DNA from 2 places in the Mixta calida genome. Region 1 is predicted to be linked to the other one. Evidence: predicted binding sites of a transcription regulator. Region 1 holds the regulator's gene; the other holds the start of a gene.
The links. Region 1 encodes PhoB, which activates phosphate uptake and scavenging genes when phosphate is short. Its sites were predicted from a motif close to CTGTCATAAAACTGNCNNAT; they were not measured.
Positions count from the first base shown of each region.

Region 2: pstS (phosphate ABC transporter substrate-binding protein PstS) is a predicted target of PhoB. The motif match lies at 5,091-5,110, and genes of this name have one in related genera.

Region 1 covers NZ_CP026378.1:1,179,259-1,194,784, forward strand. The annotation lists gene rdgC (recombination-associated protein RdgC) at 1-419, opposite strand, end outside; gene mak (fructokinase) at 566-1,483, shown strand; gene C2E16_RS05520 (cell envelope integrity TolA C-terminal domain-containing protein) at 1,480-1,860, opposite strand; gene C2E16_RS05525 (SbcC/MukB-like Walker B domain-containing protein) at 1,931-5,608, opposite strand; gene sbcD (exonuclease subunit SbcD) at 5,605-6,834, opposite strand; gene phoB (phosphate response regulator transcription factor PhoB) at 7,039-7,728, shown strand; gene phoR (phosphate regulon sensor histidine kinase PhoR) at 7,743-9,062, shown strand; gene C2E16_RS05545 (PstS family phosphate ABC transporter substrate-binding protein) at 9,075-9,995, shown strand; gene C2E16_RS05550 (cobalamin-independent methionine synthase II family protein) at 10,399-11,502, shown strand; gene brnQ (branched-chain amino acid transporter carrier protein BrnQ) at 11,910-13,229, shown strand; gene proY (proline-specific permease ProY) at 13,297-14,649, shown strand; gene C2E16_RS05565 (acyltransferase family protein) at 14,728-15,526, opposite strand, start outside.
Region 2 covers NZ_CP026378.1:39,776-55,301, forward strand. The annotation lists gene atpD (F0F1 ATP synthase subunit beta) at 1-440, shown strand, start outside; gene C2E16_RS00195 (F0F1 ATP synthase subunit epsilon) at 568-987, shown strand; gene glmU (bifunctional UDP-N-acetylglucosamine diphosphorylase/glucosamine-1-phosphate N-acetyltransferase GlmU) at 1,246-2,616, shown strand; gene glmS (glutamine--fructose-6-phosphate transaminase (isomerizing)) at 2,848-4,677, shown strand; gene C2E16_RS00210 (hypothetical protein) at 4,822-5,055, opposite strand; gene pstS (phosphate ABC transporter substrate-binding protein PstS) at 5,216-6,259, shown strand; gene pstC (phosphate ABC transporter permease PstC) at 6,362-7,324, shown strand; gene pstA (phosphate ABC transporter permease PstA) at 7,321-8,208, shown strand; gene pstB (phosphate ABC transporter ATP-binding protein PstB) at 8,256-9,023, shown strand; gene phoU (phosphate signaling complex protein PhoU) at 9,036-9,770, shown strand; gene yieH (6-phosphogluconate phosphatase) at 9,854-10,516, opposite strand; gene C2E16_RS00245 (NCS2 family permease) at 10,691-12,004, shown strand; gene C2E16_RS00250 (4'-phosphopantetheinyl transferase family protein) at 11,988-12,764, opposite strand; gene C2E16_RS21010 (hypothetical protein) at 13,196-13,324, opposite strand; gene C2E16_RS00255 (response regulator transcription factor) at 14,001-14,642, shown strand; gene C2E16_RS00260 (TolC family outer membrane protein) at 14,675-15,526, shown strand, end outside.

The DNA.
Region 1 (15,526 bases):
TCCACCATAATCAGGTTATTAACGCTGTCGATCCACAAAAAGGTCTGGCTAAAACGGCTGAAGGCGCGCGGTAGCAGGCTGTGCAACACCTCATCTTTCAGCGCGTCCTTTTCGGTCTTTTTCAGCTTGCGCTGCTGTTCCGCTTCCAGCTTCTCGATCTTCGCTTCCAGCGACTGTTTGATCACCGGCGACGGCAGGATCTTCTCTTCTTTGCGGGCGCAGATCAGGATCTGTCCGTTATTGACATGGGTCAGGGCCTCACTGCGCGAACCCATCGGCGAAACCCAGCCGGTTTTCGCCATATCCTGACTGCCACACGGGGAAAAGGAAAACGCAGCGAGTTGTTTTTCCAGGTCGTCTGCGGACAACGGGATGTCACGATTCAGACGATAAATCATCAAATTTTTAAACCACAACATAGGGTTTTCCTTTGCCGGTTGTGCATTAACGCACAGCTCATAAACGGTGCTGCGCATGATAGCGAAACATCGTCGGCGGGTCATTGCCTTTCCTGCCGTCGCCTTCTAATGTGAACAGCATCGGGATAATGAATGAGGAGAAAGCTGTGCGCATTGGCATTGACTTAGGCGGGACAAAAACGGAAGTGATTGCGCTCTCTGACGCAGGCGAGACGCAGTTTCGCCATCGCGTGCCCACGCCGCGCGACGATTACCCGCAGACGTTGCAGGCGATCGTCGATCTGGTTCGGCTGGCGGAGGAGAAAACCGGCGAACGGGGCAGCGTCGGCTTAGGCATTCCCGGCACGCTTTCGCCCTATACCCAGCGGGTGAAAAACGCCAATTCCACCTGGCTTAACGGTCAGCCGCTGGATCGCGATCTGGCGCGCCTGCTGGAGCGCGAGGTGCGCATCGCCAACGACGCCAACTGCCTGGCGGTGTCGGAAGCGGTGGACGGCGCGGCGGCAGGCAAGGCGCTGGTGTTCGCGGTGATTATCGGCACCGGCTCCGGCGCGGGCATCGCCATTAACGGCGTCTCGCGTATCGGCGGCAACGGCAACGCTGGCGAATGGGGCCACAATCCGCTGCCGTGGATGGACGCCGACGAGCTGCGTTACCGCGAAGAAGTGCCCTGCTATTGCGGGCAGCAGGGCTGCATCGAAACCTTCGTCTCCGGCACCGGCTTCACGACCGACTATCATCGACTGAGCGGCAAACGGCTGAGCGGCGCGGAGATTGTGGCGCTGCTGGCGCAGCAGGATCCGCTGGCGGAACTCGCCATGAGCCGCTACGAGCTGCGGCTGGCGAAATCGCTGGCGCAGGTGGTGAACCTGCTCGACCCGGATATTATCGTGCTGGGCGGCGGCATGAGCAACGTCGATCGCCTCTACCAGACGCTGCCGCAGCTGATCAAACCCTGGGTGTTTGGGCGCGAGTGCGAAACGCCGATCGTGAAAGCGCAGCATGGCGACTCCAGCGGCGTGCGCGGCACCGCCTGGCTCTGGCCGCTGAACAGCAGCGTTTAACCTGCGGCGTCGGGGCTAAAGGTGATGATCGCCTGCTGCGACGCGCCCGGCGGCGGCGGCGGCAACTGCGGCGTGCTGCCTACCGTCTGCCAGGCCTGCAGGCAGAGCGGCTCGTCGCCCTCGGTGCGTAGCACCTGATAGCCGCGTCGCGCATCGTAATTCAGCGTCACGTCGCAGCGCTGGCCACGATAGCGTTCGCCGTGAGAAAAGTTGCGCGTGATGCGCCATTGCAACTCTTTTACCCAGGCGCATTCCTTTTTAGCCGACGCGCAGCCAGCGAAAAAGTTGGGCGCGGCGGGGTTTGGCGCTGGCGGCTGGGCGCTATGGCAGGCGCTCAGCAGCAGCGCGAACAGCGGAGCGAAGCGTAAAGCGGACATCATCTTTCCTTCCGGTCTGAGGAGTTTCGTCGCGCACGGTAACATGCGCGGCGCGACGAAAACAGGCGCATCAGACTGAAAATAACCGGTCCAGTCGGCTGTAGCCCAGACCATTCACCTTCCTGACTTTAATCTGTACCGGGATACGCTCTTTCATCGCGTCGACATGGCTGATTACGCCGATAGTTTTGCCGCTGGCGTTCAGCGCGTCCAGGGCGTCCAGCGCGGTATCGAGCGTGTCCGCATCGAGCGTGCCGAAGCCCTCATCCAGGAACAGCGATTCGATACGGGTTTTATGGCTCACCAGATCTGAAAGCGCCAGCGCCAGCGCCAGGCTTACCAGAAAACTTTCGCCGCCCGACAGGGTGCGGGTATCGCGCTTCGCGTCAGCCTGCCAGGTATCCATGACCTGCAACTCCAGCGTATCGGCGGATTTGCGTTGCAGCAGATAGCGTCCGTGCAGGCGATTCAGTTGCTGGTTCGCCAGCCAGACCAGGTGATCGAGCGTCAGCCCCTGGGCGAAGCGGCGGAACTTATCGCCGCTGCTGGAGCCGATCAGCTGATTCAGGTAGCCCCAGTCTTCGGTCTGCTGCGCGTTATCCTCAATGCGCTGCAACAGCGCCTGCTGCTGCTGGCGCTGCGCGTCGTCGCTCTCCAGCTGCTGGCGCAGCTGCCCCTGCTGACGAACAAGGTCACGCAGTCGTTGCTGCTGCGCTTCCAGTCGTGCCTCCAGCTCCGGCAGCGCGGCGCTAAGATCGGCCGGACGGTCGGCAAGATGCTGCGTCAGTCGCGCCTGCGCCTGCTGCGCCACCGCGTTCGCCTGCTGCCGCCGCGCCTCCAGCGCCTGACAGCGGGTGCGTAGCTGCATCGCCTGCTGTTCATCCAGCAGGGCGGCGCGAAAAGCTTCTTCATCGCTGAAATCGCTCTGCGTCAACGCGTCGATAAACTGCGCACTGCACGTTTCATAGCGTTTCTGCGCCGCCTCCTGCTGTTGTGCCAGAGAATTATGCTGTCCGGTCAGGTTATTTAACCGATCCTGTCCCTGCTGCCAGCGCTGCTGCCGTTCGCGGAGAAGGGCGTCGGCCTGGGCCAGCCGCTGCTGCCACTGTTGACGCACCTCCGACACCGCGCTGTCGCCCAGCAGCTGATGACGCTGTTGACGCAGCTCGCTCAGCTGTCGCCGCTGCGACTGCGCCAGCTGTTCCGCCCGTTCCCGCTGTTGCGCCAGCTGCGTCAGTTCGTCATCGATGCCGCGCAGCGCGGTGTCGCAGGCGGCAAGGCGCGCGGCGATATCGGCCAATAGCTGTTCGCTTTTCTGCCAGCGCCGCCACGCCTCCTGACGATCCTCAAGCCAGGCCTGCTGCGCCTGCGGCTCCGGCAGCGTCAGCTGATGCTGCGTCAGCTCCTGCGTCAGAGCTTCGTCCAGCAGCGCCAGCTGTTCGCTTAACTGCCGCTGCTGCTGTTCCGCCTCCTGCCGTTGCTGACGCAGATAGCCCAGCTGTTGTTCCGCCAGCTGGCGCGCCTGATGCTGCTGTTGCCAGCGCTGCTGACAGGCCGCCAGCGCCTCTTTCGCCTGCTGATAAAGGCGCGCGGCGCCTTCGCGCTGTTGCAGCTGCGCCTGAAGCTCGCTCTCCTGCCGTTCCTGCTGTTCGATCCAGGCGCTGAGTCCCGCTTCGTCTTCCGGCGCCAGCGTCAGTTCGGCGGCGGCCAGCAGCGTATGCCACTCATCCTGCTGGCGCGTCAGTTCGGCGCTCAGCGTCTGCTGTTGCTGCATCAGCCGCTGCTGCTGGCTTTGCAACGCCTTCAGCTGCTCGCCGCAGGTGACGCCTTCGATGCGCAGCTGCTCTTCCTGCTGGCGCACGTTCTCCAGCCGCTGCTGATTCTCGTTCAGCGTCAGGGTTTGATAGTGCGCCACCGCCGGATGCTCGGTGGCGCCGCAGAGCGGACAGGGCTCGCCGGCGATCAGGCGGGCGCGCTCCTGCTCCAGACTGACGATGCGCTGCTCCAGCTCCAGGCGCTTTTGCAGGTCGATCCGGTGCTGGTGCTTCTCTTTCCACGCCTGGCGACGCTGTTCCAGCTGCTGCGTTTGCTGCACGATTAGTTCATCCAGCGCCAGCAGCTCCTGCTGCTGTTGCGTATGACGCTGGCTGAGAGGGCGCAGGGTGGAAAAGCAGATCGCCAGCTTTTGCCGTAGCGGTCGCTGCCGCTGCTGTTGCTCCAGCTGACGGCGCAGCGCGCTTTCCGGCTGCTGCTCTTCTAACGCAGTAAGCGCTTGCTCAGCCTGTGCCGCGTGCTGACGCGCGCGTTCAAGCTCGCTTTCCAGCGGCGTCGACGCTGAAGCGAGTCGATCGGACAGCTGCTGCTGTTCATTCAGCTGCTGCTGATGCTGGCGCTGTTTTTCCTGCATCGCCGTCAGGTTCTGTCGCAGCTGTTGCTGCTGCTGAAAACGCTCGCGCCAGCCGCCCAGCCGCTCGCCCCAGTCCGCCACTCCGGCATGGTCGCGGCGCCACTGTTGCTCTTGCTGCTGCTGCGAAAGCAGCGTCTGCCGTTCGTCGCTGAGCTGGCGTCGGCGCTGCTCGCGCTGCTGCTGCGTGCGCTGGCTTTCCTCCAGATTCTGTTGTTGCAGCGTCAGCTGCTGCGTCAGGGTAGCGATCTGATGGTCGAGCGGGATCACCTGGTCGTTGATCAGCGTTTCCTGCTGACGCCACTGGTCGTTGAGCCGTTTATTCTCCTGTTCGGCCAGCAACTGCGCCTGTTGCATTGTAAGTAACTGCTCGCTTTCGAGTTTGAGCGCGGCAGTCAGCTGCTGCGTTTGCTGCGCCAGCTGTTGCAGATCCTGCTGTAGCTGGCTGCGCTGTTGCCAGAGCGGACGCAGCTTTTCCGCCGGTTCCGCCCGCGCCAGCTGCTGACGCGCCGGTTCCGCCTGTTGCCAGTCGCTTTCCGCCTGACGCTGAGCGTCGGCGGCCTGCTCCGTTTCCTGAGTCAGACGCTGCTGCTGGCTGAGCCACTGGTGTTGCTGCTGAGTAAGCGCTAACTGTTTTTGCAGCTCTTGTTCCTGCTGCGTCAGTGCGCCTAATGCCTGCTCAAGTTCCTGACGCGCCGCCGGCTCCAGCAGCGCCATGCCCGCCGCCCGCGCGCGCAACTGGTCCAGCTCGATGCGCGCCTGCTTGTGCTGTTCATAGATGCGCGCGGAAAGCTGGCCGTAGATCTCGGTGCCGGTCAGCTCCTCCAGCAGTTCGGCGCGGTCGTTGGCGTCGGCGTTGAGAAACGCGGCGAACTGCCCCTGCGACAGCATCATCGATTTGGTGAAGCGGGCAAAGTCGAGTCCGGTTAGCTGGGCGATCATCTCCAGCTTATCTTTAACCTTGTCGGCGACGATAACATTGTCCGCGCAGCGAGCCAGCTCGACGCGCGGCGCCTGCAGGTTGCCGTCCACCGCGCCGCGCGCCCGGTTCTGACTCCAGAAGGCGCGCCAGGCTTCGCCTTTGACCTCAAATTCCACCTCGGCCAGACATTCAGCGGTATCGCGGCTGATCAGCTCGTTCTGCGTTTGCGAGATTTTGCCCAGCCGCGAGGTTTCGTGATAGAGCGCCAGGCAGATGGCGTCGAGCAGGGTGGTTTTACCGGCGCCGGTGGGGCCGGTAATGGCGAACAGGCCGCTGCTGGCGAACGGTTCGCGGGTGAAGTCGATTTTCCACTCGCCCTTCAGCGAGTTGATATTTTTAAAGCGCAGCGAAAGGATTTTCATGGCTGGCTCTCCTCGCCATGATGCAGCGCCTCCAGCGTGCCGCTGAATAGCTGACGCACGCGCTGTAGCCGCGCCTCGTCGGTCTCTTCCTCCTGTTCCAGCCGCCGCTCGAACACCTCTTCAACCTTGAGCTCGCTCAGCGTCTCGTTTTGCAGGCGCGCCAGCGCGCGTTCGCGCAGTTCGCGACTGCGGCGCATCAGCAGCACCTCGACCGGCAGTCCTTCCGTCAGCGCCTGAATATGCTGCTGCATATTGTGCAGGTACTCTTGGGTGGTGATTTCGATATCGAGCCAGACCGGCTGTTCCGGGCTGGCGTCGGCAAACGGCTTCAGCTGCGCCTCGATTTCCGCCAGCGTGCCTTTGATCGTTTGCATCGGCTGGAAGCAGGGCACCGGCAGCGGCGTGACGCGCGCCAGTTTGCCGTCGGCAAAACTTACCAGAAAGACGCTTTTCTCGCTGCCCAGCTCGTCGAAGCTGAGCGGCAGCGGCGACCCGCTGTAGCGAATATGCTCGCTGTTGGCGATGCGCTGCGCACGATGGATATGACCCAGCGCGATATAGTCGGCGGGCGGAAACGCCTGCGCAGGAAAGGCGTCGAGCGTGCCGATATAGATATCGCGCACCGCTTCGCTCTTACTGACGCCGACGGTGGTGAGATGACCGGTGGCGATCACCGGCAGCGGCGTCGTCGCCTGTTCGCTCAGCCTGCGCGCATGCTGATAGCTGCGCTGATAGTGTTGCGTGATGGCGCTGAGCAGCGTCAGCTGCTTCTGCTCGCCGGACTGGCCCGCCTGGCTGCGCATAATATCGCGCGGGCGCAGGTAGGGGATGGCGCAGAGGATAGCGCCCGGCTCGCCCTGGCGCGTTTTCAGGGTAAGCACTTGCTCTTCGGGATTGCCGCTGGCGGCGGCGATCACCTGCGCATTCAGACAGGCGAGCAGCTCGCGCGATTCGTTAAGGGTGGCGACGGAGTCATGGTTGCCGCCCAGCACAATCAGCTGGCAGCCGGTGCGTTGCAAATCCACCACGAAACGGTTGTAGAGTTCGCGCGCGTAGCTGGGAGGCGAGCCGGTATCGAAAATATCGCCCGCCACGATCACCGCATCCACCTGATGCTCCTCCACGCGGTCGATCAGCCAGTTAAAAAAGGCCTGATGCTCGGCGGCCCGACTGCGGGTATAGAAAAACTGGCCGAGATGCCAGTCTGAAGTATGGATAATGCGCATAGAACTCCCAGCTAAAAGCAGAACGCCGGAGGCGATTATAACCAGAGCGCTGGCGCAGACCAGGTAAAATCCGCTGCGAGCACGTCACAAAAGCGTTACTTAAGCGTCGCGCAGCCCGTGCATTTTTCATAAATCTGTCATAAAACTGACGCATAATGACGCCGCAAATTCCCGTGACAGAACGTCACATTCGCAGGAGCAATAATGGCTAAGCGCATTCTGGTTGTCGAAGATGAAGCCCCCATCAGGGAAATGTTGTGTTTCGTGTTGGAGCAGAACGATTATCAGCCGATAGAGGCGGATGATTACGACAGCGCTGTTAACCTGCTTATCGAACCCTGGCCCGATCTGATCCTGCTGGACTGGATGCTGCCCGGCGGCAGCGGCATTCAGTTTATTAAACATCTCAAGCGCGAAGCGATGACGCGCGACATTCCGGTGATGATGCTGACGGCGCGCGGCGAAGAAGAAGATCGCGTGCGTGGTCTGGAAGTGGGCGCTGACGACTACATTACCAAACCCTTCTCGCCGAAAGAGCTGGTGGCGCGCATCAAAGCGGTAATGCGCCGCATTTCGCCGATGGCGGTGGAAGAGGTGATTGAAATTCAGGGATTGAGCCTCGACCCTTCCTCGCACCGCGTCATGTCGGACACCACGCCGCTGGAAATGGGCCCGACCGAATATAAGCTGCTGCACTTTTTTATGACGCACCCGGAGCGCGTCTACAGCCGCGAACAGCTGTTGAACAACGTCTGGGGCACCAACGTCTACGTAGAAGATCGCACGGTGGACGTGCATATACGCCGCCTGCGCAAAGCACTGGAGCTGACCGGACACGATCGGATGGTGCAAACCGTACGTGGAACGGGGTATCGTTTCTCCGCGCGTTACTGATCGGAGTTTGCCTCGTGCTGGAACGCCTCTCCTGGAAGAGACTTTTACTGGAACTGCTGTTGGTCTGCCTGCCGGCGCTGCTACTCGGCCTGCTGACCGGCTATCTCCCCTGGTTCCTGCTGGGCGCCGTGCTGCTGTTGCTGGGCTGGCATTTCTGGAATCTGCTGCGGCTGTCGCACTGGCTGTGGACCGACCGCACCATGACGCCGCCCACCGGCCAGGCGAGCTGGGAGCCGCTGTTTTATGGCCTTTACCAGATGCAGCTGCGCAACCGCCGTCGCCGCCGCGAGCTGGGCAACCTGATCAAACGCTTTCGCAGCGGCGCGGAGTCGCTGCCTGACGCGGTGGTGCTAACGACCGACGAAGGCACTATTTTCTGGTGCAACGGCCTGGCGCAGCAGCATCTGGGGCTGCGCTGGCCGGAAGATAACGGCCAGAATATCCTTAACCTGCTGCGCTATCCTGAGTTTTCGCGCTATCTGCGCCAGCAGGAGTTTTCCCGTCCGCTGACGCTGGTGATGAACAACCAGCTGCATATGGAGTTCCGCGTGATGCCCTACAGCGAAGGCCAGTGGCTGCTGGTAGCGCGCGACGTGACGCAGATGCATCAGCTGGAAGGGGCGCGGCGCAACTTTTTCGCTAACGTCAGCCACGAGCTGCGCACGCCGCTGACGGTGTTGCAGGGCTACCTGGAGATGATGGGCGACGCGGTGCTGGAAGGCAAAGCGCGCGAAAAGGCGCTGCAAACCATGCAGGAGCAGACGCGGCGCATGGACGGGCTGGTGAAACAGCTGCTGACGCTGTCGCGCATCGAGGCGGCGCCCGCCATCGATCTGGCGGAGAAGGTCGACGTGCCGATGATGCTGCGGCTGCTGCAGCGCGAAGCGGAGACGCTCAGCGGCGGACGCCACGAGATTGCCTTTCATACCGATCCGCACCTGAAAGTTTTCGGCAACGAGGAGCAATTGCGCAGCGCCATCTCCAATCTGGTCTATAACGCGGTGAACCATACGCCGGAAGGAACGCGCATTGACGTCTGCTGGCTGCATAACAAACAGGGAGCGCTGTTCGCCGTGAAGGATAACGGGCCGGGCATCGCCGTCGAGCATCTGCCGCGCCTCACCGAACGCTTTTACCGCGTCGATAAGGCGCGATCGCGCGCCACCGGCGGCAGCGGGCTGGGGCTGGCGATTGTGAAACATGCCCTGAGCCATCACGGATCGCGCTTAACTATCACCAGCGAGCCGCATAAAGAGACCTGTTTCAGCTTTATTCTGCCGACAAGGTTGATTGTCGGCCCGCAACTGCCGGACAATGCGGCGCATAAATCCTGATGGACGCCAGGCATGAAAGTGATCATTACCGTAGCACTGCTGCTTTTTTCCGGCGCGCTGCAGGCTAAACCTGCGATACTGGCGGGCAATCTTAGCAGCGTCGGTTCCGATACGCTCGGCAACCTGATGGCGCTGTGGGGCGAAAGTTTTAACCGCCAGTATCCAGGCGTCAACGTACAGGTGCAGGCGGCGGGGTCCTCTACCGCGCCCACCGCTTTGGCTGCGGGCGCCGCGCAGCTGGGCGCCATGAGTCGACCGATGCAGCCGGCTGAACGCCAGCTGTTTCAGCAGCGCTACGGCTATCCGCCGCTGGCGGTGCCGGTGGCGCTGGACGCGCTGGTGGTCGTAGTGAATCAGGATAATCCGCTAACCCAGCTTAACGCACGGCAGCTGGACGCCATCTTTTCCATTACCCGTCGCTGCGGCGCTGCGTCTGCGCCGCGCGCCTGGGGCGACCTGCAATTGACGCAGCCCGGCTGGCAGCAGCGGCCATTGCAACGCTTAGGCCGCAACTCCGCATCGGGCACCTGGGGCTATTTTAAGCAGCAGGCGCTGTGCGGCGGTGATTTCCGTCAGGACGTCGGCGAATATCCCGGCTCGGCGGCGGTGGTGCAGGCGGTGGCCGCCAACCTCAACGCCATCGGCTACGCCAGCTTTGGGTTTCATATCAGCGGCGTAAAAATGCTGGCGCTGGCGAAAGAGGGTGAGGCAGTGATGCCTGATGCGACTACGATCCGCAGCGGTCGCTACCCCTACGCGCGACCGCTCTATATCTATATCAATAAGCCGCCGGGCAAGGCGCCGGAGCCGCTGACCGCCGCGTTTCTGCGTCAGGTGCTGTCGCCGGAAGGACAGGCGCTGGTCAGTCAGGCGGGCTACCTGCCGCTTTCCGATCGGCAGATTGCTGAGGCGAAAGCGCTGTTGCATCTCTGATGATGCGCTTGCGTCGTCGTTTTTGACGCGGGGCGTTACGCTTTTGTCGCTGGCTTCGTCACCGTAGTGCAGGAGTATGTTTTCCTCTCGTCTGCGGCAGAAATATCGCTCCGCTGTTTTACTTTTTTCCGGCGCGTCTGAGGGAGATTCAACGTCTTATGACCGTTTCTCATGATGTCAGCCTGTTCGCATTGCCCTAAAGGCGTTTTTACAGGCGTTTCACCTGTTAACATGAATATTATTCATGACTCATGAAATTTCTTCCCTTGCCGCCTGCTAAAAGTCATGAGAGTCTGCTTTCAGACATATAGACATCCAGAAGTCTTAAAAATCAGAGTCTGAAACTATTTCACCGGTAAATCAACGGGGCGGGATCATCGCCTCGTAACAGGAGTTGAACGTCATGCAAAGAACAACCGCCCCTTTCCGCGCCGACGTGGTTGGCAGCTTTTTACGTCCGGCCGCCATCAAGCGCGCCCGCGAGCAGTTTGCCGCGGGCGAGATTGACGCTGCCGCGCTGCGCCGCGTGGAAGATGAAGAGATCCGCCATGTCGTTGAGCAGCAGCTGGCTGCCGGATTACAGGTCGTGACCGACGGCGAATTCCGCCGCGCCTGGTGGCACTTCGATTTCTTCGATGGCTTACAGGGCGTAGAACGCTATGAGGCGGAGCAGGGCATTCAGTTCAACGGCATTCAAACCAAAGCGCGCGGCGTGCGCGTTACCGGCAAGCTCGGCTTCGGCGACCATCCGATGCTGGAAGATTTCCGCTACCTGAACAGTATCAGCGGCGACGCAGTGGCGAAAATGACTATCCCCAGCCCAAGCGTGCTGCATTTCCGCGGCGGCCGTAAAATGATCGACGCTGAAGTCTATCCCGATCTGGCGGACTATTTCGACGACCTGGCGCAGACTTACCGCGACGCCATCAAAGCATTCTATGATGCGGGCTGCCGCTATCTGCAGCTCGACGATACCGTCTGGGCCTATCTTTGCTCGGAAGATCAGAAACGTCAGATTCGTGAGCGCGGCGACAACCCGGACGAGCTGGCGCAGACCTATGCGCGCGTGCTGAATAAGGCGCTGGAAGGCAAGCCGGCCGATCTGACCGTCGGGCTGCATGTTTGCCGCGGCAACTTCCGCTCGACCTGGATTTCCGAAGGCGGTTATGAGCCGGTGGCGGAGATCCTGTTCGGCGGCGTCAACATCGATGCGTTCTTCCTTGAATATGACAATGAGCGTTCCGGCGGCTTCGAACCGCTGCGCTATATCAAGCCGGGCCATCAGCAGGTGGTGCTGGGCCTGATCACCACCAAAGAGGGCGCGCTGGAAGATCCGCAAACCGTGAAGGCGCGTATCGCCGAAGCGGCGCAGTATGTCGATATCAATCAGATCTGCCTCAGCCCGCAGTGCGGTTTCGCCTCGACGGAAGAGGGGAACAATCTGAGCGAGGCGCAGCAGTGGGAAAAACTGCGCCTGGTGGTGGATATCGCGAAAAACGTCTGGTAACTGGCGTAAATTTGTGCAGACAGGCGCGTGAAAACGCGCCTTTTGTGCATGCGGCCAGGATTAAATGAAGAAAATAACGCCGGGCTGGCGAAAAAAAAGTCACATCATGTAATGTCCTTTAGTCATAATTTGAAGTGATTCTCTGGTCTGAAATCTATATTCGTTATATCGTTCTGCTTTTCCGATCCTGTATTGCCTTTCTCCGCTATAAACGTTTTACTTATGCCCCTTATCGCGGTTTCCCTCTGTGAAAAGAACAAAATCAGCTCAAATCACCTGCGCCTGGCGTCGTGAATCAGCATAAATTCAGGTAATTGCCTGAGTCGCCAGCATTTGTAGCGCAGAGAGGGTGCGGTAAGCCTTAACACAACATCCACCGCAACATCAGTAGCAGGCAATACAGTTCTATGACACATCGTTTAACGTCGAAAGACATCATTGCGCTGGGCTTTATGACGTTCGCCCTGTTTGTCGGCGCAGGCAATATTATCTTCCCTCCTATGGTTGGTTTGCAGTCAGGCGAGCATGTCTGGATTGCGGCGCTTGGTTTCCTGGTAACCGCAGTCGGTCTGCCCGTGATAACGGTCATCGCGCTGGCGCGCGTGGGCGGCGGCATCGACGCGCTCAGCACCCCGATCGGCAAAGCGGCCGGCGTGCTGCTGGCGACGGTCTGCTATCTCGCCGTGGGACCGCTGTTCGCCACACCGCGTACCGCCACCGTTTCGTTTGAGATCGGCATTGCGCCGCTGACCGGCGACGGCGCGCTGCCGCTGCTGGTTTACAGCCTGGTCTACTTTGCGCTGGTGATTGGCGTATCGCTCTATCCGGGCAAACTGCTGGATACCGTTGGTCATATTCTCGCGCCGCTGAAAATTTTCGCGCTGGTGGTGCTGGGTATTGCCGCGCTGCTGTGGCCGGCGGGCAGCCCGATCACCGCGACCGACGCCTATCAGAATGCGGCGTTCTCCAGCGGCTTCGTTAACGGCTATCTCACTATGGATACGCTGGGCGCGCTGGTCTTCGGCATCGTTATCGTCAACGCCGCGCGTTCCCGCGGCGTGGAAGAGGCGAGTCTGTTGACGCGCTACACCATTCTGGCGGGTCTGATCGCTGGCGTCGGCCTGACGCTGGTCTACCTGAGCCTGTTTAAGCTGGGCGCGGGCAGCGGTTCGCTGGCCGATCAGAACGCCAACGGCGCCGCGATCCTGCACGCCTATGTGCAGCATACCTTTGGCGGCATGGGCAGCTTCTTCCTCGCCGCGCTGATCTTCATCGCCTGCATGGTGACGGCAGTCGGCCTGACCTGCGCCTGCGCTGAGTTCTTCGCGCAATACCTGCCGTTTTCCTATAAAACGCTGGTGTTTATCCTCGGCCTGTTCTCGATGGTGGTCTCCAACCTCGGCCTGAGCCACCTGATTCAGATCTCCATTCCGGTGCTGACGGCGATCTATCCGCCCTGCATCGTCCTGGTTGTTTTGAGTTTTACCCTGAGCTGGTGGAACAAAACCACGCGTATCGTTGCGCCGACCATGCTTGTTAGCCTGGTATTTGGTATCATCGACGCGATTAAAAGCACCGGCTTTAAAGATGCGTTGCCCGCCATTAGCCAGCACCTGCCGCTGGCCGAACAGGGACTTGCCTGGCTGCCGCCTTCGCTGGTCATGCTGCTTATTGCGGCGATCGCCGACCGCCTGATGGGCCAGCAACAGGTCAGGGCGCATCATTAAACCTGATTCATTCAGTTTAACCACGGGCTTGCCCGTGGTTTTTCATTTCCACAGGTAAGATGTCACTATGCAAGAAACCAATAAGCTCAAACGGGGATTGAGCACACGCCATATCCGTTTTATGGCGCTGGGGTCGGCGATTGGTACCGGACTGTTTTACGGTTCTGCCGATGCAATAAAAATGGCCGGGCCGAGCGTGCTGCTGGCCTATATTATCGGCGGCGCGGTAGCCTATATCATCATGCGCGCGCTGGGCGAGATGTCCGTCAACAATCCACAGTCCAGTTCCTTCTCGCGCTACGCACAGGATTACCTCGGTCCGATGGCGGGCTATATCACCGGCTGGACCTACTGTTTTGAAATTCTGATTGTCGCCATTGCTGACGTGACGGCGTTCGGCATCTATATGGGCGTCTGGTTCCCGGAAGTGCCGCACTGGATTTGGGTGCTGAGCGTAGTGCTGGTAATCGGCGGCATCAATCTGATGAGCGTCAAAGCTTTCGGTGAAGTGGAGTTCTGGTTCTCGTTCTTTAAGGTCGCCACCATCATCATCATGATCGCGGCGGGCTTAGGGATGATTATCTGGGGCATCGGCAATGGCGGCGAGCCGACCGGCATCCATAATCTCTGGACCAACGGCGGCTTCTTCGCCCACGGCGTCGTCGGCATGCTGCTGTCGCTGCAAATGGTGATGTTCGCCTACGGCGGCATTGAAATTATCGGCATTACCGCCGGTGAAGCGGAAGACCCGGAAAAATCGATTCCGCGCGCCATCAACTCGGTGCCGTGGCGTATCCTGGTGTTTTACGTCGGCACGCTGTTTGTGATTATGTCAATCTATCCCTGGAATCAGGTAGGCACGCAGGGCAGTCCGTTTGTACTGACCTTCCAGCATTTAGGCATCGCGGCGGCGGCGTCGATTCTGAACTTCGTGGTGCTGACCGCCTCGCTGTCGGCAATCAACAGCGACGTGTTCGGCGTGGGACGCATGCTGCACGGCATGGCGCAGCAGGGCCATGCGCCGAAGATGTTTATGAAAGTGTCGGATCGCGGCATTCCGTGGGTAACGGTCGTAGTGATGATGCTGGCGATGCTGGTGGCGGTTTATCTTAACTACCTGATGCCGGAAAAAGTGTTTCTGGTGATCGCTTCGCTGGCGACTTTCGCCACCGTCTGGGTATGGATTATGATCCTGTGCTCGCAGATCGCCTTCCGTCGAACGCTGAACAAGCAGCAGGAGAAAGCGCTAAAGTTCGCTATGCCGGGCGGCCGCTATACCGCCGCATTCGGCGTGCTGTTCCTGCTCTTTATTATCGGCCTGATTGGTTATTTCCCGGATACGCGCGTGTCGCTCTACGTCGGCGCCATCTGGATAGTGCTGCTGCTGGCAGGCTATAAGCTGATGATGCGACGTCGTTAATTTGCTCCATAAAAAAGCCGCAGCGATGCGGCTTTTTTTGTGCCCGTGGAAGCGTGGATCAACGCTCTGTTTTCTGTATCAGAGCCGGTCGCCCAGCGCGATGTTGCTGCCCAGCTCGGTCAGGTGATTAGCGTCATAATAGAGCGGCATATTATCTCTGGAGATAAGGCATCCCTCCGTCGAACAGAGATTTTCTTTTATCGACACCACCTTCACGCCGCGATCGCGCCAGGCGGTTAACATGCGCTCCATCTTAAGCTCCGGCAGATGGAACAGGTGGGTGCGGTCGCCTGGCATTGGCATGCCGTTCCAGCGTGTCAGAAACTGATTCAATTCCTTACGCAGCGGAATATTGCGGTTGTTATGCAGGCGCAGCGGATCGACATCAAGATTAGGCACATCTTCGATGATGGTGATTTTTTTACCTGCCGCCTGCAGGCGGGCAATGGCCTGCTCCATCCCCTGATTGAAGGCGACGTAGTTATCGTCGATATTCCCGGCGATATCGCGGTAACCAAAACCAGGAAGGATACTGATGCCGGACGTCCAGTAGGCGGAGATGATGACCTCATCGACTTTATCGCTTAGCGCAATATTCATTGCCGCCTCATTAAACTGCTGACATTGCCGCGCATGGTTCGGGTGATCGGAGACGTAGCGGGTAACGCCAGCCAGGAAAGGGCAGGATGCTTTAGTAATTTGCAGCAAAGGCTTATGTTTCTTCAATGCATATTGCGCCACCGCGCTGCGCAACGCGGCCGCATGGCTGTCGCCGAGCAGCGCAACGCCCGGCGTGGAGGTATCCGGCAGGCACAATTTATTGTAAGAAGGCGTACTGGTTCCATAGTCGCGCAGGCAGGGGTTGCTTTGCGCCGTA
Region 2 (15,526 bases), 1.1 Mb from region 1:
ACCTCGACTCAACCGTTACGCTGAGCCGTCAGATCGCGTCTCTGGGTATCTACCCGGCCGTTGACCCGCTGGACTCCACCAGCCGTCAGCTGGACCCGCTGGTTGTTGGTCAGGAGCACTACGACACCGCGCGTGGCGTGCAGTCTATTCTGCAGCGTTACCAGGAACTGAAAGACATCATCGCCATCCTGGGTATGGACGAACTGTCTGAAGACGACAAACTGCTGGTGGCGCGTGCCCGTAAGATTCAGCGCTTCCTGTCTCAGCCGTTCTTCGTGGCAGAAGTATTCACCGGTTCTCCGGGCAAATACGTTCCGCTGAAAGACACCATCCGTGGCTTTAAAGGCATTATGGAAGGTGAATTCGACCACCTGCCAGAGCAGGCCTTCTACATGGTTGGCGCCATCGAAGAAGCCGTGGAAAAAGCGAAGAAACTGTAATTATTTCCCCTGAGTCCCTCAGGCTGCGGCGCCTTCATTCCGGATCGTCTGTTTTAACCGGCGATTCGGGAAAGCGGGACAGCTGGCGACCTGAAGGATAAGGGGGCGGTTTTCCGGGAGGTTAACTATGGCTATGACTTATCACCTGGATGTTGTCAGCGCGGAACAGCAAATGTTCAGCGGCCTGGTGCAGAAAATTCAGGTGTCCGGCAGCGAAGGCGAGCTGGGGATTTTCCCTGGCCACACGCCGCTGCTGACCGCCATTAAGCCTGGTATGGTGCGTATCGTTAAACAGCACGGCGAAGAAGAGTTTATTTATCTCTCTGGCGGCGTGCTGGAAGTTCAGCCGGGTTCGGTTACCGTTCTGGCTGATACGGCGATTCGCGGTACCGACCTTGATGAAGCGCGCGCGCTGGAAGCGAAACGCAAAGCGGAAGAGCATATCAACAAAGCCCATGGAGATGTGGACTATGCTCAGGCTTCAGCCGAACTGGCGAAAGCCATCGCGAAGCTGCGCGTCATCGAACTGACCAAGAAAGCGATGTAATCAGGCTTAACAGCAGTTCATCATGCCAGCCCTAACGGGCTGGCATTTTTTATCTCCTCCGCCCTCTCCCCTTCTTGCTGCACAGCTAAAATTAAGCCGTTGAAAAGCGCCTTTTTTTGTTGGATTTATCGCCAGACTCAATGCATTCTTTGCGACAACGATTCACCGAAAGCCGGTTAATTTTGTTATGAGAAAAATGTAGTAATCTCGCAGCGAAACCGTTTAACTTTCAACTGTAAAAATTTAATCAGGATAGCCATGTCTAATAGCGCAATGAGCGTGGTGATCCTTGCCGCCGGCAAGGGAACCCGCATGTATTCCGATCTTCCTAAAGTCCTGCACGCTCTGGCAGGAAAGCCTATGGTTCAACACGTTATTGATGCGGCGAAGGGGCTTGGCGCGCGCGCAATCAACCTCGTTTACGGCCACGGCGGCGAGCTGCTGAAGGCAGCGCTGCGCGACGATGCGCTGAACTGGGTCTTACAGGCTGAACAGTTAGGGACAGGACATGCGATGCAGCAGGCTGCGCCCTTCTTTGCCGATGATGAAGATATCCTGATGCTGTACGGCGACGTGCCGCTCATCACCGTGGACACGCTGGCGCGGCTGCGTACGGCGAAGCCGCAGGGCGGCATCGGCCTGCTGACGGTCACGCTGGACAATCCCACCGGCTACGGCCGCATCGTGCGTGAAAATGGCCTGGTAACCGGCATCGTCGAGCAGAAAGACGCTTCGCCGCAACAGCTGGCGATTCAGGAGATTAACACCGGCATCCTGGTGGCCAACGGCGGCGATCTGAAACGCTGGCTGAGCCAGCTGAACAACAACAATGCGCAGGGCGAATATTACATTACCGATATCATCGCGCTTGCCTGGGCGGAAGGCCGTCGCATCGAAACCGTACAGCCGACGCGCATTAGCGAAACCGAAGGCGTGAATAACCGCCTGCAACTGGCGACGCTTGAGCGTATTTATCAGGCCGAGCAGGCGGAGAAGCTTCTGCTGGCGGGCGTTATGTTGCGCGATCCGGCCCGTTTCGATCTGCGCGGCGAGTTGCAGCATGGCCGCGACGTCGAAATCGACAGCAACGTTATCCTTGAAGGTCGCGTCACGCTGGGCAGTAACGTGAAGATCGGCGCGGGCTGCGTAATTAAAAACAGCTTTATCGGCGACGGTTGCGAAATCAGCCCCTACAGCGTGATTGAAGATGCCGAACTGGCCGCAGACTGCACCGTCGGCCCCTTTGCGCGTTTACGTCCGGGCAGCCAGCTTGGCGAAGCGGCGCACGTCGGCAATTTCGTGGAAATGAAAAAGGCGATGCTGGGCAAAGGCTCGAAAGCGGGTCATCTCAGCTATCTGGGCGACGCGGAGATCGGCTCCGGGGTCAATATCGGCGCCGGCACCATTACCTGCAACTATGACGGCGCCAATAAATCGAAAACGATTATCGGCGATGACGTCTTTGTTGGCTCCGATACGCAGCTGGTGGCGCCGGTCACGGTCGCCAGCGGCGCCACCATTGCCGCCGGCACCACCATCATGAAAGATGTGACCGCTGGCGAGCTGGTTTATAACCGTAAAGAACAGATTCAGAAGCCGGGCTGGCAACGCCCGGTAAAGAAAAAATAAAAAAACGCTAAATCATTCAGGTTGCATGAAGGCAGCAATGCTGTGCATTGCCGGACGCTTACTCAGGTAAGCGTCCGGCGTGAGCGAGCAAAGCCAACGCACAGGCAGCCTGAAGTATGAGGCGTATATAACCCCGCTCTCTACAAGGCTCAGGGGAACCGACAACGTCGGATCATCAGGTCAGATGACAACGCAAATGGCGCATGAGCGCCATGAGTCAGGAATAAAACTATGTGTGGAATTGTTGGCGCGGTAGCGCAACGTGATATCGCGGAGATACTGCTGGAAGGTTTGCGCCGTCTGGAGTATCGCGGCTATGACTCCGCCGGCCTGGCGGTGGTGGATCGACAAGGGCACGTTACTCGCCTGCGTCGCGTAGGCAAGGTGCAAAAGCTGGCTGAAGCTGCGGAGCAGCATCCGCTGATCGGCGGCACCGGTATCGCTCATACCCGTTGGGCCACTCACGGCGAGCCTTCCGAAGCGAATGCGCACCCGCATATCTCTGAACATATTGTCATCGTACATAACGGCATCATTGAAAACCATGAGCCGCTGCGTGAGCTGATGATCGAGCGGGGTTACCGCTTCGCGTCCGAAACCGATACGGAAGTGGTCGCGCATCTGGTGCACTGGGAGCAGAAACAGGGCGGCAGCCTGCGTGAAGTGGTCCAGCGCGTGATCCCTCAGCTGCGCGGCGCTTACGGCATGGTGATTATGGACAGCCGCGATCCGTCGCTGCTGGTGGCTGCGCGTTCAGGCAGCCCGCTGGTGATCGGCTGCGGCGTCGGCGAAAACTTTATCGCCTCCGATCAGCTGGCGCTGTTGCCGGTGACCCGTCGCTTTATCTACCTGGAAGAAGGCGATATCGCTGAGGTCACGCGTCGTGAGATCACTATCGTCGACCGCGCAGGCGTCGCGGTGAAACGCAACGAGATCGAATCTAACGTGCAGTATGACGCAGGTGACAAAGGCGTTTACCGTCACTATATGCAGAAAGAGATCTACGAGCAGCCCAACGCGATCAAAAACACCCTGAGCGGACGCTTCAGCCACGGCGAGGTCGATCTCTCCGAGCTGGGTGCGGGCGCGAACGACCTGCTGAGTCGGGTTGAACATATCCAGATTATCGCCTGCGGCACCTCCTATAATTCCGGCATGGTGGCGCGTTACTGGTTTGAGTCGCTGGCGAACGTGCCGTGCGACGTCGAGATCGCCTCTGAATTTCGCTACCGCAAATCGGCGGTGCGTAAAAATAGCCTGTTGATTACTCTGTCGCAGTCCGGTGAAACCGCTGATACGCTGGCGGCGCTGCGCCTGTCGAAAGAGCTGGGCTATCTGGGCTCGCTGGCCATCTGCAACGTGGCGGGTTCGTCGCTGGTGCGTGAATCCGATCTGGCGCTCATGACTAAGGCTGGCACGGAAATCGGCGTGGCTTCGACCAAAGCTTTCACCACCCAGCTCACCGTACTGCTGATGCTGGTGGCGAAAATTGGTCGTCTGAAAGGTGCGGACGCGCAGGTTGAACAGGATATCGTTCACGCGCTGCAGGCGTTGCCGAGCCGTATCGAGCAGATGCTGGCGCAGGATAAGATGATTGAAGCGCTGGCGGAAGATTTCTCCGACAAGCATCATGCGCTGTTCCTGGGCCGTGGCGATCAGTATCCGATCGCGATGGAAGGCGCGCTGAAGCTGAAAGAGATCTCTTACATTCATGCGGAGGCCTACGCGGCGGGCGAGCTGAAGCACGGCCCGCTGGCGCTGATCGATGCCGATATGCCGGTCATCGTCGTGGCGCCGAACAACGAGCTGCTGGAAAAACTGAAGTCCAACATCGAAGAGGTGCGCGCGCGCGGTGGTCTGCTGTATGTGTTCGCCGATAGCGATGCGGGCTTTGCCGACAGCGAAGGCATGAAGATTATTTCTTTGCCGCATGTGGAAGAGGTTATCGCACCCATCTTCTACACTGTGCCGCTACAGCTGCTCTCTTACCACGTCGCGCTGATTAAAGGCACCGACGTGGACCAGCCGCGCAACCTGGCGAAATCGGTAACGGTAGAGTAACCGCAAACGGTAAGGTTGCAGCACAACGCGTTAATCCCATCAGCAACGGGATTAACGCGTTATTTTTATTTATCTTTCCGTTTAACGTCTCTGTTTCTCTTTTAAGATCGTTGATTTACTGGGTTTTCATCGATAATTCGGAAGTCATTTCACTTTGCTGTTTTCAAGCCGTTCTGTTTTTCGCTTTATCTCTTTTAAGTGCTGGCCTGAAAAAGCACTTTTTCCTGTTTCTGTTTGGTTCGGTGTTTTGTACAGGGTTGCGAAGGGGTGATCGTTGTCATTACCGGTAGTCTCGTAAACTACGCTATCTTCCGCCTGTAACGAAGCAGCCGTGTTCAGCAGTAGGCCGCAGGCGATAATCTTAAATGCGCTTTTCATCCCTCTTTTTCCCTAAGAAAACTTAAAAGCGGGTGCTGTCATATAACTGTCATATTTCTTACATCCCGCTGTCACCAAACTGTCCTATTTTCCCTCCAGCAGCAATACTCATTCTTACTAAAACGGCATATAACCTGACTTTTACTCCCCCGGAGGGAATATGACACTGATGCGTAGCACCGTAGCCAAACTTGTTGCCGCCACCCTTTCCCTGAGCGCGGTTTCTGCATTCGCAGCCACCGATCTGACAGGCGCTGGTGGTACCTTCCCGGCTCCGGTTTATGCCAAGTGGGCAGCAGATTATCAGCAAGCGACCGGCAGTAAAATCAACTACCAGGGGATTGGTTCTTCCGGCGGCGTGAAGCAAATCATTGCGAAAACGGTTGATTTTGGTGCGTCCGATGCGCCCATGAAAGATGAAGATCTGCAGAAAAACGGCCTGTTCCAGTTCCCGACCGTGATTGGCGGCGTGGTGCTGGCGGTAAACCTGCCTGGCGTGCAATCCGGTCAGCTGACACTGGACGGACAGACCGTTGGCGATATCTACCTGGGCAAAATCAAAAAGTGGAATGACCCGGCGATCGCCAAACTGAACCCTGGACTGAAGCTACCGGAAACCAATATCGCGGTCATGCGTCGCGCTGACGGTTCAGGCACCTCATTCGTCTTTACCAGCTACCTCTCTAAAGTGAATCAGGAGTGGAGCGAGAAAGTCGGCAAAGGCAATACCGTAAACTGGCCGACCGGTCTGGGCGGTAAAGGCAACGACGGCATCGCCGCCTTCGTTCAGCGTCTGCCTGGCTCCATCGGCTATGTAGAATACGCCTACGCCAAGCAGAACAAGCTGAGCTACACCAAACTGATCGATGCCGATGGTCAGCCGGTCTCTCCGACGGAGGAAACCTTTAGCAATGCGGCGAAAGGCGCTGACTGGAGCAAATCCTACGCGCAGGATCTGACCAATCAGAAAGGAAAAGACGCGTGGCCGATCACCACTACCACCTTCATCCTGATGTACAAGAACCAGACCAACGCGGAAAAAGGTGCTGAAGTGCTGAAATTCTTCGACTGGGCTTATAAAGACGGCGATAAGACGGCGACCAGCCTGGATTATGCAACGCTGCCGGATGAGGTTGTTGAGCAGATCCGCTCTGACTGGAAAGCGCAGATTAAAGACAGCTCCGGTAAGGCGCTGTACCAGTAATGATTTAACGGTGTACGCACCGTTGCAGGGGCCGGCTGAACCGGCCCGCAGTATCCGGGCGGCTGAATGCCGCCCCTGTGAATTTCTTCTGTCGAGACTTTTATGGCTGAATCCAGGCCGACATTTAAGGCCCCAGGAAAACAAGGTGACATTATTTTTGGCGCGCTGGTCAAACTGGCTGCGCTGATCGTGCTTTTGTTGCTTGGCGGCATCATTATCTCCCTGCTCTTCTCCTCCTGGCCCAGCATTGAGAAATTCGGTTTCTCTTTCCTGTGGAATAAAGAGTGGGATGCCCCGAATGAAAACTTTGGCGCGCTGGTGCCCATCTACGGCACCGTCGTGACCTCCCTGATCGCACTGCTGATCGCCGTACCGGTCAGCTTCGGCATCGCGCTGTTCCTGACCGAGCTGGCGCCAGGCTGGCTGCGCCGCCCGCTGGGCGTGGCGATCGAACTGTTGGCGGCGATTCCCAGCATCGTGTACGGCATGTGGGGACTGTTTGTCTTCGCGCCTTTGTTCGCTGAATATTTTCAGACGCCGGTGGGCAACGTGCTCTCCAGCATTCCTTTCGTCGGCGCCCTGTTTGAAGGCCCGGCGTTTGGCATCGGCATCCTCGCGGCGGGCGTGATTCTGGCGATCATGATCATTCCCTATATCGCTTCGGTAATGCGCGACGTGTTCGAGCAGACGCCGGTGATGATGAAAGAGTCTGCTTACGGCATCGGCTGCACCACATGGGAAGTCATCTGGCGCATCGTGCTGCCCTTCACCAAGAACGGCGTGATCGGCGGCGTGATGCTCGGTCTGGGACGCGCGCTAGGCGAAACCATGGCGGTGACCTTTATTATCGGTAACACCTACCAGCTCGACAGCGTATCGCTCTATATGCCGGGCAACAGTATCACCTCCGCGCTGGCGAATGAGTTTGCCGAGGCGGAATCAGGCGTGCATGTCGCCGCGCTGATGGAGCTGGGGCTGATCCTGTTTGTCATCACCTTTATCGTGCTGGCGATTTCCAAGCTGATGATTTTACGACTGGCGAAAAGTGAAGGGGCGCGCTCATGACCACACTCGATCTGCATGCCCGCGCCGAGTTGCAGGCGTCACGCCGCAAAATGCAGGCGCGTCGCAGCATCCGTAACAAAATTGCCCTGACGCTGTCGATGCTGACGATGGCGTTCGGCCTGTTCTGGCTGGTGTGGATTCTGTTCACCACCATTACGCGTGGTGTCGACGGCTTTTCGCTGGCGCTGTTTACTGAAATGACGCCGCCGCCGAATACCGCTGGCGGCGGGCTGGCTAACGCCATCGCCGGCAGCGGCCTGCTGATCCTCTGGGCGACGCTGTTCGGCACCCCGCTGGGCATTATGGCTGGGATCTACCTGGCGGAGTATGGCCGCAAATCCTGGCTGGCCGAAGTGATCCGTTTTATTAACGATATCCTGCTGTCGGCGCCGTCCATTGTCGTCGGGCTGTTCGTTTACACCCTGGTCGTCGCGCAGATGCAGCACTTTTCCGGCTGGGCGGGCGTGATCGCGCTGGCGCTGCTGCAGGTGCCCATCGTGATTCGCACCACGGAAAATATGCTAAAGCTGGTGCCGGACAGCCTACGTGAAGCAGCCTACGCGCTGGGTACGCCGAAATGGAAAATGATCTCCGCCATTACGCTGAAAGCGTCGGTATCCGGGATTATCACCGGCGTCCTGCTGGCCATCGCGCGTATCGCCGGCGAGACCGCCCCGCTGCTGTTTACTTCGCTGTCGAACCAGTTCTGGAGCACCGACATGATGCAGCCGCTGGCCAACCTGCCGGTCACCATCTTTAAGTTCGCCATGAGCCCTTTCGCCGAATGGCAAAGTCTGGCCTGGGCTGGCGTTCTGTTAATCACGCTGTGCGTCCTGTTGCTGAACATTCTGGCGCGTGTGATTTTTGCCAAATCGAAACATTAATTCACCGTGACGCGACAGCGGCGCGGCGTTAAGAGAAAGAGAAAACTATGGTTAATCAGTCATCCGGCAAAATTCAGGTTCGCGATCTGAACTTTTACTACGGTAAATTCCATGCGCTGAAAAACATCAATCTGGATATCGCCAAAAACCAGGTCACCGCCTTTATCGGACCGTCCGGCTGCGGTAAATCTACCCTGCTGCGCACCTTCAATAAGATGTTCTCGCTTTACCCGGAGCAGCGCGCCGAGGGTGAGATTCTGCTGGATGGCGAAAATATTCTTACCGAGTCGCAGGATATCGCGCTGCTGCGCGCCCGCGTCGGCATGGTGTTTCAGAAGCCGACGCCGTTCCCGATGTCGATTTACGACAATATAGCCTTCGGTGTACGCCTGTTTGAAAAGCTTCCGCGCGCGGAGATGGATGAGCGCGTACAGTGGGCGCTGAGTAAAGCGGCGCTGTGGAATGAAACCAAAGACAAGCTGCATCAGAGCGGTTACAGTCTCTCCGGCGGCCAGCAGCAGCGACTCTGCATCGCGCGCGGTATCGCCATTCGCCCGGAAGTACTGCTGCTGGACGAGCCCTGCTCAGCGCTGGACCCGATCTCTAGCGGTCGTATCGAAGAGCTTATCACCGAGCTGAAGCAGGATTACACCGTGGTGATCGTGACGCACAATATGCAGCAGGCGGCGCGCTGTTCCGACCATACCGCCTTTATGTATCTGGGCGAGCTGATCGAGTTCAGCGACACTGACACCCTGTTTACGAAGCCGCATCAGAAGCAGACTGAAGACTACATTACTGGCCGTTATGGTTAACTGGAGACCTGTATGGATAATTTAAACCTGAACAAACATATCTCCGGCCAGTTTAACGCTGAGCTTGAACATATCCGCACCCAGGTGATGATCATGGGCGGGCTGGTGGAGCAGCAGCTCACCGACGCCATCACTGCGATGCATAATCAGGATGGCGAGCGGGCGTTGCGCGTGATCGATGGCGATCAGAAGGTCAACATGATGGAAGTGGAGATCGATGAAGCCTGCGTGCGCATTATTGCCAAGCGGCAGCCGACCGCCAGCGATCTGCGCCTGGTCATGGCGATCATCAAAACCATTTCCGAGCTGGAGCGCATCGGCGATGTAGCGGAGAAGATCAGCCGTACGGCGCTGGAGAAGTTTGGTCAACAGCATCAGCCGCTGCTGGTCAGCCTGGAATCGCTGGGCCACCATACTATTCAGATGCTGCATGACGTGCTGGACGCCTTCGCGCGCATGGATTTAAGCGCGGCGATTGAGATTTACCGCGAAGATAAAAAGGTCGACCAGGAGTATGAGGGCATCGTGCGCCAGCTGATGACCTATATGATGGAAGATCCGCGTACTATTCCCAGCGTGCTGACCGCGCTGTTCTGCGCGCGCGCCATCGAGCGTATCGGCGATCGCTGTCAGAATATCTGCGAGATTATTTTCTATTTCGTCAAAGGTCAGGATTTCCGCCACGTTGGCGGCGACCGGCTGGACAAGCTGTTGGCGGGCGACGACAACGGCAGCAGCCCGGCCTGATTTCCCATCAAGCGGCTCATCCTCAACCGCGCGCCTTTAACCGCGCGGTTGAGCTTTCCCTTCTCTTCCGACCAATAATCCCCTTAACGCGTCAGCGACCAACCGCGCTCGCGCCACAGCGCGGGCAGCTGCGCCAGATCGTCGAAAGGCGTCACCAGCGGATGATCGATAGGCCGATTATGGGCGTCGGCGCAGTAGTAAAATACCGGGATGCCCGCCGCGATGCCAGCGTTGGCGCCCGCTTCGGAGTCATCGATCAACGCGCAGCGCTCAATTGGCACCTGCATCTGCTGCGCCGCGTGAAACATCAGCTGCGGGTCCGGCTTCCAGTGGCCGATATCGTAGCCGCTGTACAACCGATCATCAAAAAAGGAGAGCATATCGGTCAGCCCCAACGAATGCTGCATCTTCGGCACGGTGCCGTTGGAGACCACGCACATCGGCACGCAGATCCGTTCCAGTAGCGCTCTTGCGCCCGGAATAGGTTGCAGATGCGCATTAAAAAGATGCGCCACCTGTTGACGATATTCCCGCTCAATCTCCTCTACCGGCGCATTCAGCGGATGCTGGCGACGGACATCAGCGATAATGTCGTAGAGCTTGACGCCCTTATACTTTTCAAACATCTCCTGTAGCGACAGTTCAGCGCCGTAGCGGGCGAAGGTATCGACATAGGCCTGGGTACAAAGGCGTTCGCTGTCCACCAGCGTCCCGTCGCAGTCAAAAAACAGACATTCAATGCTCATTTATACGTCATCCTTAATGATATTACTTGCTCCACTTTAACCGACTGCGCGCAGAATGCGACCCGTTCAGCGGTGATTTAAGGCAAACCGCAACCGTTTGCGAAAAATCAGTGTACTGTTGAGCCAAAATCGCTAGCATACGCTGCGACCTCTTTTCCCGTTCGGATGTAACACATGACTAAACAAGGCTTATTACAGCGGCTGTTCCGACTTGAGGAACATGGCACGACGGTGCGAACCGAAGTGATTGCCGGTTTTACCACTTTCCTGACGATGGTTTACATCGTCTTTGTAAACCCGCAGATCCTCGGCGCCGCCGGCATGAATACGCAGGCCGTTTTCGTGACGACCTGCCTGATCGCCGCGCTGGGCAGCATTCTGATGGGGGTTATCGCCAACCTGCCGGTAGCACTGGCGCCGGCGATGGGGCTGAATGCCTTTTTCGCTTTCGTCGTGGTGGGCGCGATGGGCTATTCATGGCAGGTCGGCATGGGGGCCATTTTCTGGGGCGCGACGGGCCTGCTGCTGCTGACGCTGTTCCGCGTGCGCTACTGGATGATCGCCAATATCCCGCTTAGCCTGCGTACCGGCATCACCGCCGGGATCGGGTTGTTTATCGCGCTGATGGGGCTGAAAAACGCCGGTATTATCGTGGGCAATGAGGCCACGCTGGTGACGGTGGGCGATTTGACGTCGCATAGCGTACTGCTGGGGGCGCTGGGCTTCTTTATTATCGCGGTGCTGGCTTCACGCAACGTCCATGCGGCCGTGCTGATCTCAATTGTGGTGACCACGCTGGCCGGTCTGATGCTGGGCGATGTGAAATACAGCGGCATCTTCTCCGCGCCGCCTTCTGTCGGCTCCGTTATCGGGCAGGTCGATCTGGGCGGCGCGTTAAATATCAGCATGGCGGGCGTAATTTTCTCTTTTATGCTGGTTAACCTGTTCGACTCCTCCGGCACACTGATCGGCGTGACAGATAAAGCGGGCCTGGCGGATAAAGACGGCAAATTCCCGCGTATGAAGCAGGCGTTGCTGGTTGACAGCGTCAGCTCTGTGGCTGGCGCCGCTATCGGCACCTCGTCGGTGACCGCTTACATCGAAAGCTCTTCCGGCGTTTCCGTCGGCGGACGCACCGGTTTGATGGCAGTGGTGACCGGCATTCTGTTCCTGCTGGTGATGTTCCTGTCGCCGCTGGCATCAATGGTGCCCGGCTACGCCGCGGCGGGCGCGCTGATTTATGTTGGCGTGCTGATGACTTCCAGCCTGGCGCGCGTGAAATGGGACGATCTCACCGAGGCGGTGCCAGCGTTCGTGACGGCGGCGATGATGCCGTTTAGCTTCTCAATTACCGAAGGCATTGCCCTGGGCTTTATCGCTTACTGCGTAATGAAGGCGGGTACGGGACGCTGGCGTGAAATCAGTCCCTGCGTAGTCGTAGTGGCGCTGCTGTTCGTACTGAAAATCGCTTTTATCGATTCCCACTGATCTCCATACGGCTGCAGCCCTGGCGCTGCAGCTGCCTTTCCAGCGGCATGCTGGTCAGCCGTAGCATTTGCTGCTCCATATTCGTTTTATTCAACTCAATATCTCGCAGCGCGTTCCAGTTATGGGCGTCGTCGATTTCCCACAGGCGCAGACGGCTGGTAGCGGGAGAAAGCGCGCATGACCAGATCAGCAGCGGTTCGACATCGCACACCGCCTGTACGTCGGGAAAAACTTGTGAGCGCAGGCGGCCTGAGGCGGGATGAAGTTGCAGAGAGCTGCCGCAATCGCTGTTTTCACCGGTTAATTTGAGGATACTCTGGCGCAGCGTCCAGATTTGCGTAATCGCTTCCAGCGGGTCCTGCTGCGCATTGATCCAGGCTTTTTCGCCCGAAGAAAGGTGTTGCAGATGGTGTTCTACTGTTTGACGGCTGTGCGCGCGCACCATTTCCATATCCAGCCCGGCGCGGCTCTGTTCTTCCGCCAGCAGCACGCCAATAACATTACCGGCATAGGCAATGCTGAAATCAGGCAGATCGGGATCGATAAAACAGGGACGGCCATTAACGGTGGTGGTTAACCCCGGCAGCTGCGGCATTCCATACACGCGCAGCATCAGTTCGGCCAGCAACATGCGCGCCGCCAGATAACGGCTTCGACGTTTTTCGCTGAGAAAGTGGGCTTTTTCTACAACTTCTGCAGGAATACGATGAACGTCCGCCCGATTTTGGGCAAGCGTCCAGCGTACAAAATGACTTGCCATCTGTCGCTCCGTGAAAATGGTCGGATAATCATCAATGCTATTGTAAGAATTTTCTGAAGCGTTTGCATCCGGCTTTATCCTTAGCCAGGCGCTTTTCAGAATAGGTTTAAATTTGCCTTTTTAAAAGCGTCCGGAGTGCAGCACCTGTTGAAATCGCTGTTCAGGCCAGGCTGCAGACATCTTTAAAAGAGAGGCGCGGTAGCCGCGGATAAAGCTTTTCGGGTACGCCATAGACCGGCTTAACCAGCACATTCACCTGTCAGGGCTATCGGCAAAAAAGCTGGTTAATCTGCTCAGTATCAAAACCGAACGTTGGGCTCGTGTCCAGCCACTGCGTGTGACCAGGAGCAGGTAGTCCGCCTGCAGGCTACCGTTGCGAAACGCGGTCTCGTTGGCTACGGCCGGACTGCTAACCCGCCGCGCGCATCTGCTCAGGGAAGCCGCAGCGGTAATGTGTCACAGAAACGGCTGTCTGAAACCATCACCACCGTAACCGTAACCGTAACCGTAACCGTAACCGGCACCAGCACCAGCACCAGCACCAGCATGATTGTTTCCACATTGCCGCGGAAAGCGCTGGCAGCAGGGTTTCTTTTCTTTGCGCACTGGTGATAAAGATGAAGCGGTCGCTGGCATTTACCGCCTGCTTATCTGAGCATGGTGTAAAGCGCATCGAAAAGGATTTCCTGCGATAGCAGGTGGGCGGCGACAAGAAACTTTAAACCAAACGTTAATGATAGAATGAAAATAAAACACACACGGCGATCGTGTAGCCGGACATATATTTATGACAGCTTAAGATTGGTCTTTAATTATATTCAAGAATTGTCTTATAAACTCATTTTTCCCGACGTTACGGGGTAGATTAATCTGATGAAATCTGTTTTGTGAACGTCGTTAATAGTTTTAACATTAAGTTATTTTACCTCTTTAATGGGAAGGGGTGATAGCGGATTTTTAATATTTTTACAATGAAAAACAATGGGTTATTGTGTTTTGTAGCGGTAGTAAAATATCCTGCTTGATGAGTAATAATAATGGATTCTTTACTTTTATTCATTATTGACCTTAGCGGAAACATGGGTTGTTAATAAGGTAAGAAGCTATTAGAATCGCTCAGAAGTTATTTCTTAAGAAGAAAAGAATCATGATTTCGGCAATCGATGTTAGCGGTATTTAGCATCGTCCATAAGGAGCTGGTCTTAACGGCTGGGTAAAGGAGAAGGATATCTCAATATGTTGGACATTAACTTGACTATATCGGATAAATATCCTGCCATTCAGTATTTTCTTTACGATTATATCAGGGAGGAATTGGGTTGTAATATTATCTCCGATTTTTCTTTAAATGTAGGCGGTAATAATATTTCTGCCAGCAGCCACAAGATAGACGCCATTATTACGGATCTGTCTTACTGCAATGATGACCGACAGTTCTATGGCATAGGCAAAATCCGTGCTATTCAACGCGCCATTCCGGGTGCAAAAGTAATACTGTATGTTGAATACGATAACTTACCTATTTTGAAAAAAGCCATCAGCTACGGAGCCGATGCGATTATCAGCAAATACGATTCCGTAAGCGAAATAAAAAAAGCGTTAACTGAAATTTTTGTCAAAAATCACAACGGTGTTTACCTGTCAAAATTTATTAATAACATTGTTAAGAATGAAGTTGAAAAAAACGATCGTTTAACAGCCAAAGAGTGGGAGATTATTCGTCTTTATTCGATGGGGCTTTCCCTTTCCAATATTGCCAAAAAGCAAAATCGCGCTGTGAGTACTGTCGCCACGCAAAAATATAACGCTATGAAAAAGCTTAATGTAAGTAATAACAGTGAGCTAATTCAATACGCATGTATGAATAATATTATTTGATTTTGCATTCTTATCAGAAAAGGATTTTGGTAATGAATCTTCGGAAATTCAACGCCGTTACGGCATGCGTTTGCGTCGCGCTGTGCATAACGTCTCAAAGCGCCAGCGGTGTCAATTTGCAGGAAGCGGTACTGGCGGCCAGCCTGTATGACAGCGAAATTCAAGCTGCACGGCATGCGCAAAAAGCCGACAGTCAAAAAAATGTCCAGGGTTTCGCCGGCCTGCTACCAACAATCAGCCTGAATGCGGCGTACAACAAACAGGATCAGCCGAAAGCCTATTACGCCTCCGGCGTCACGCGTCACAACTTCAGCGTAAACCTGATGCAGCCGCTGTTCGATATCTCTAAATATGCCGCCTGGAAACGGGGTGAAGCAATTGCAGATTATGCCGACATCACCCTGATGCAGGCGGAGCAAAATCTGATCGCCAACGTCTCTGAAGCCTATTTCCGGGTGATATATCAACGGGAAGTGCTCAATAGCGCCCTGAACGCCAAAGCCGCTTACAGCAGACAGCTAAGTCAGACGCAGGTGGCGCTCAGAGTGGGCGAAGGCACCCGTCTGGAGCGGGACGAAGCGCAGGCTAACTATGATAAGGCCGTGGCGGATGAAATTGCCGCCCGCAATGCGCTCGAAGAAGCCAGCATGGTGTTTTCGCGTCTTACCAACCTGAATCCGGATGAAGTCCAGCCGGTCAATATGTCCTGCCTGATCCGTGCGCCGCTTCCTCGTGATGACAAGGCGCTGCAAATGAAGGCGATGCAAAATAATCTCAACGTGCGCGCCGCGCTTTTCCAGCTGGCGCAGGCGAAAGCCGATGTGATTGCCGCTCATGGTGCGCATTTGCCGGTCGTCACGCTTCAGGCTGGCTATGGGACTAAC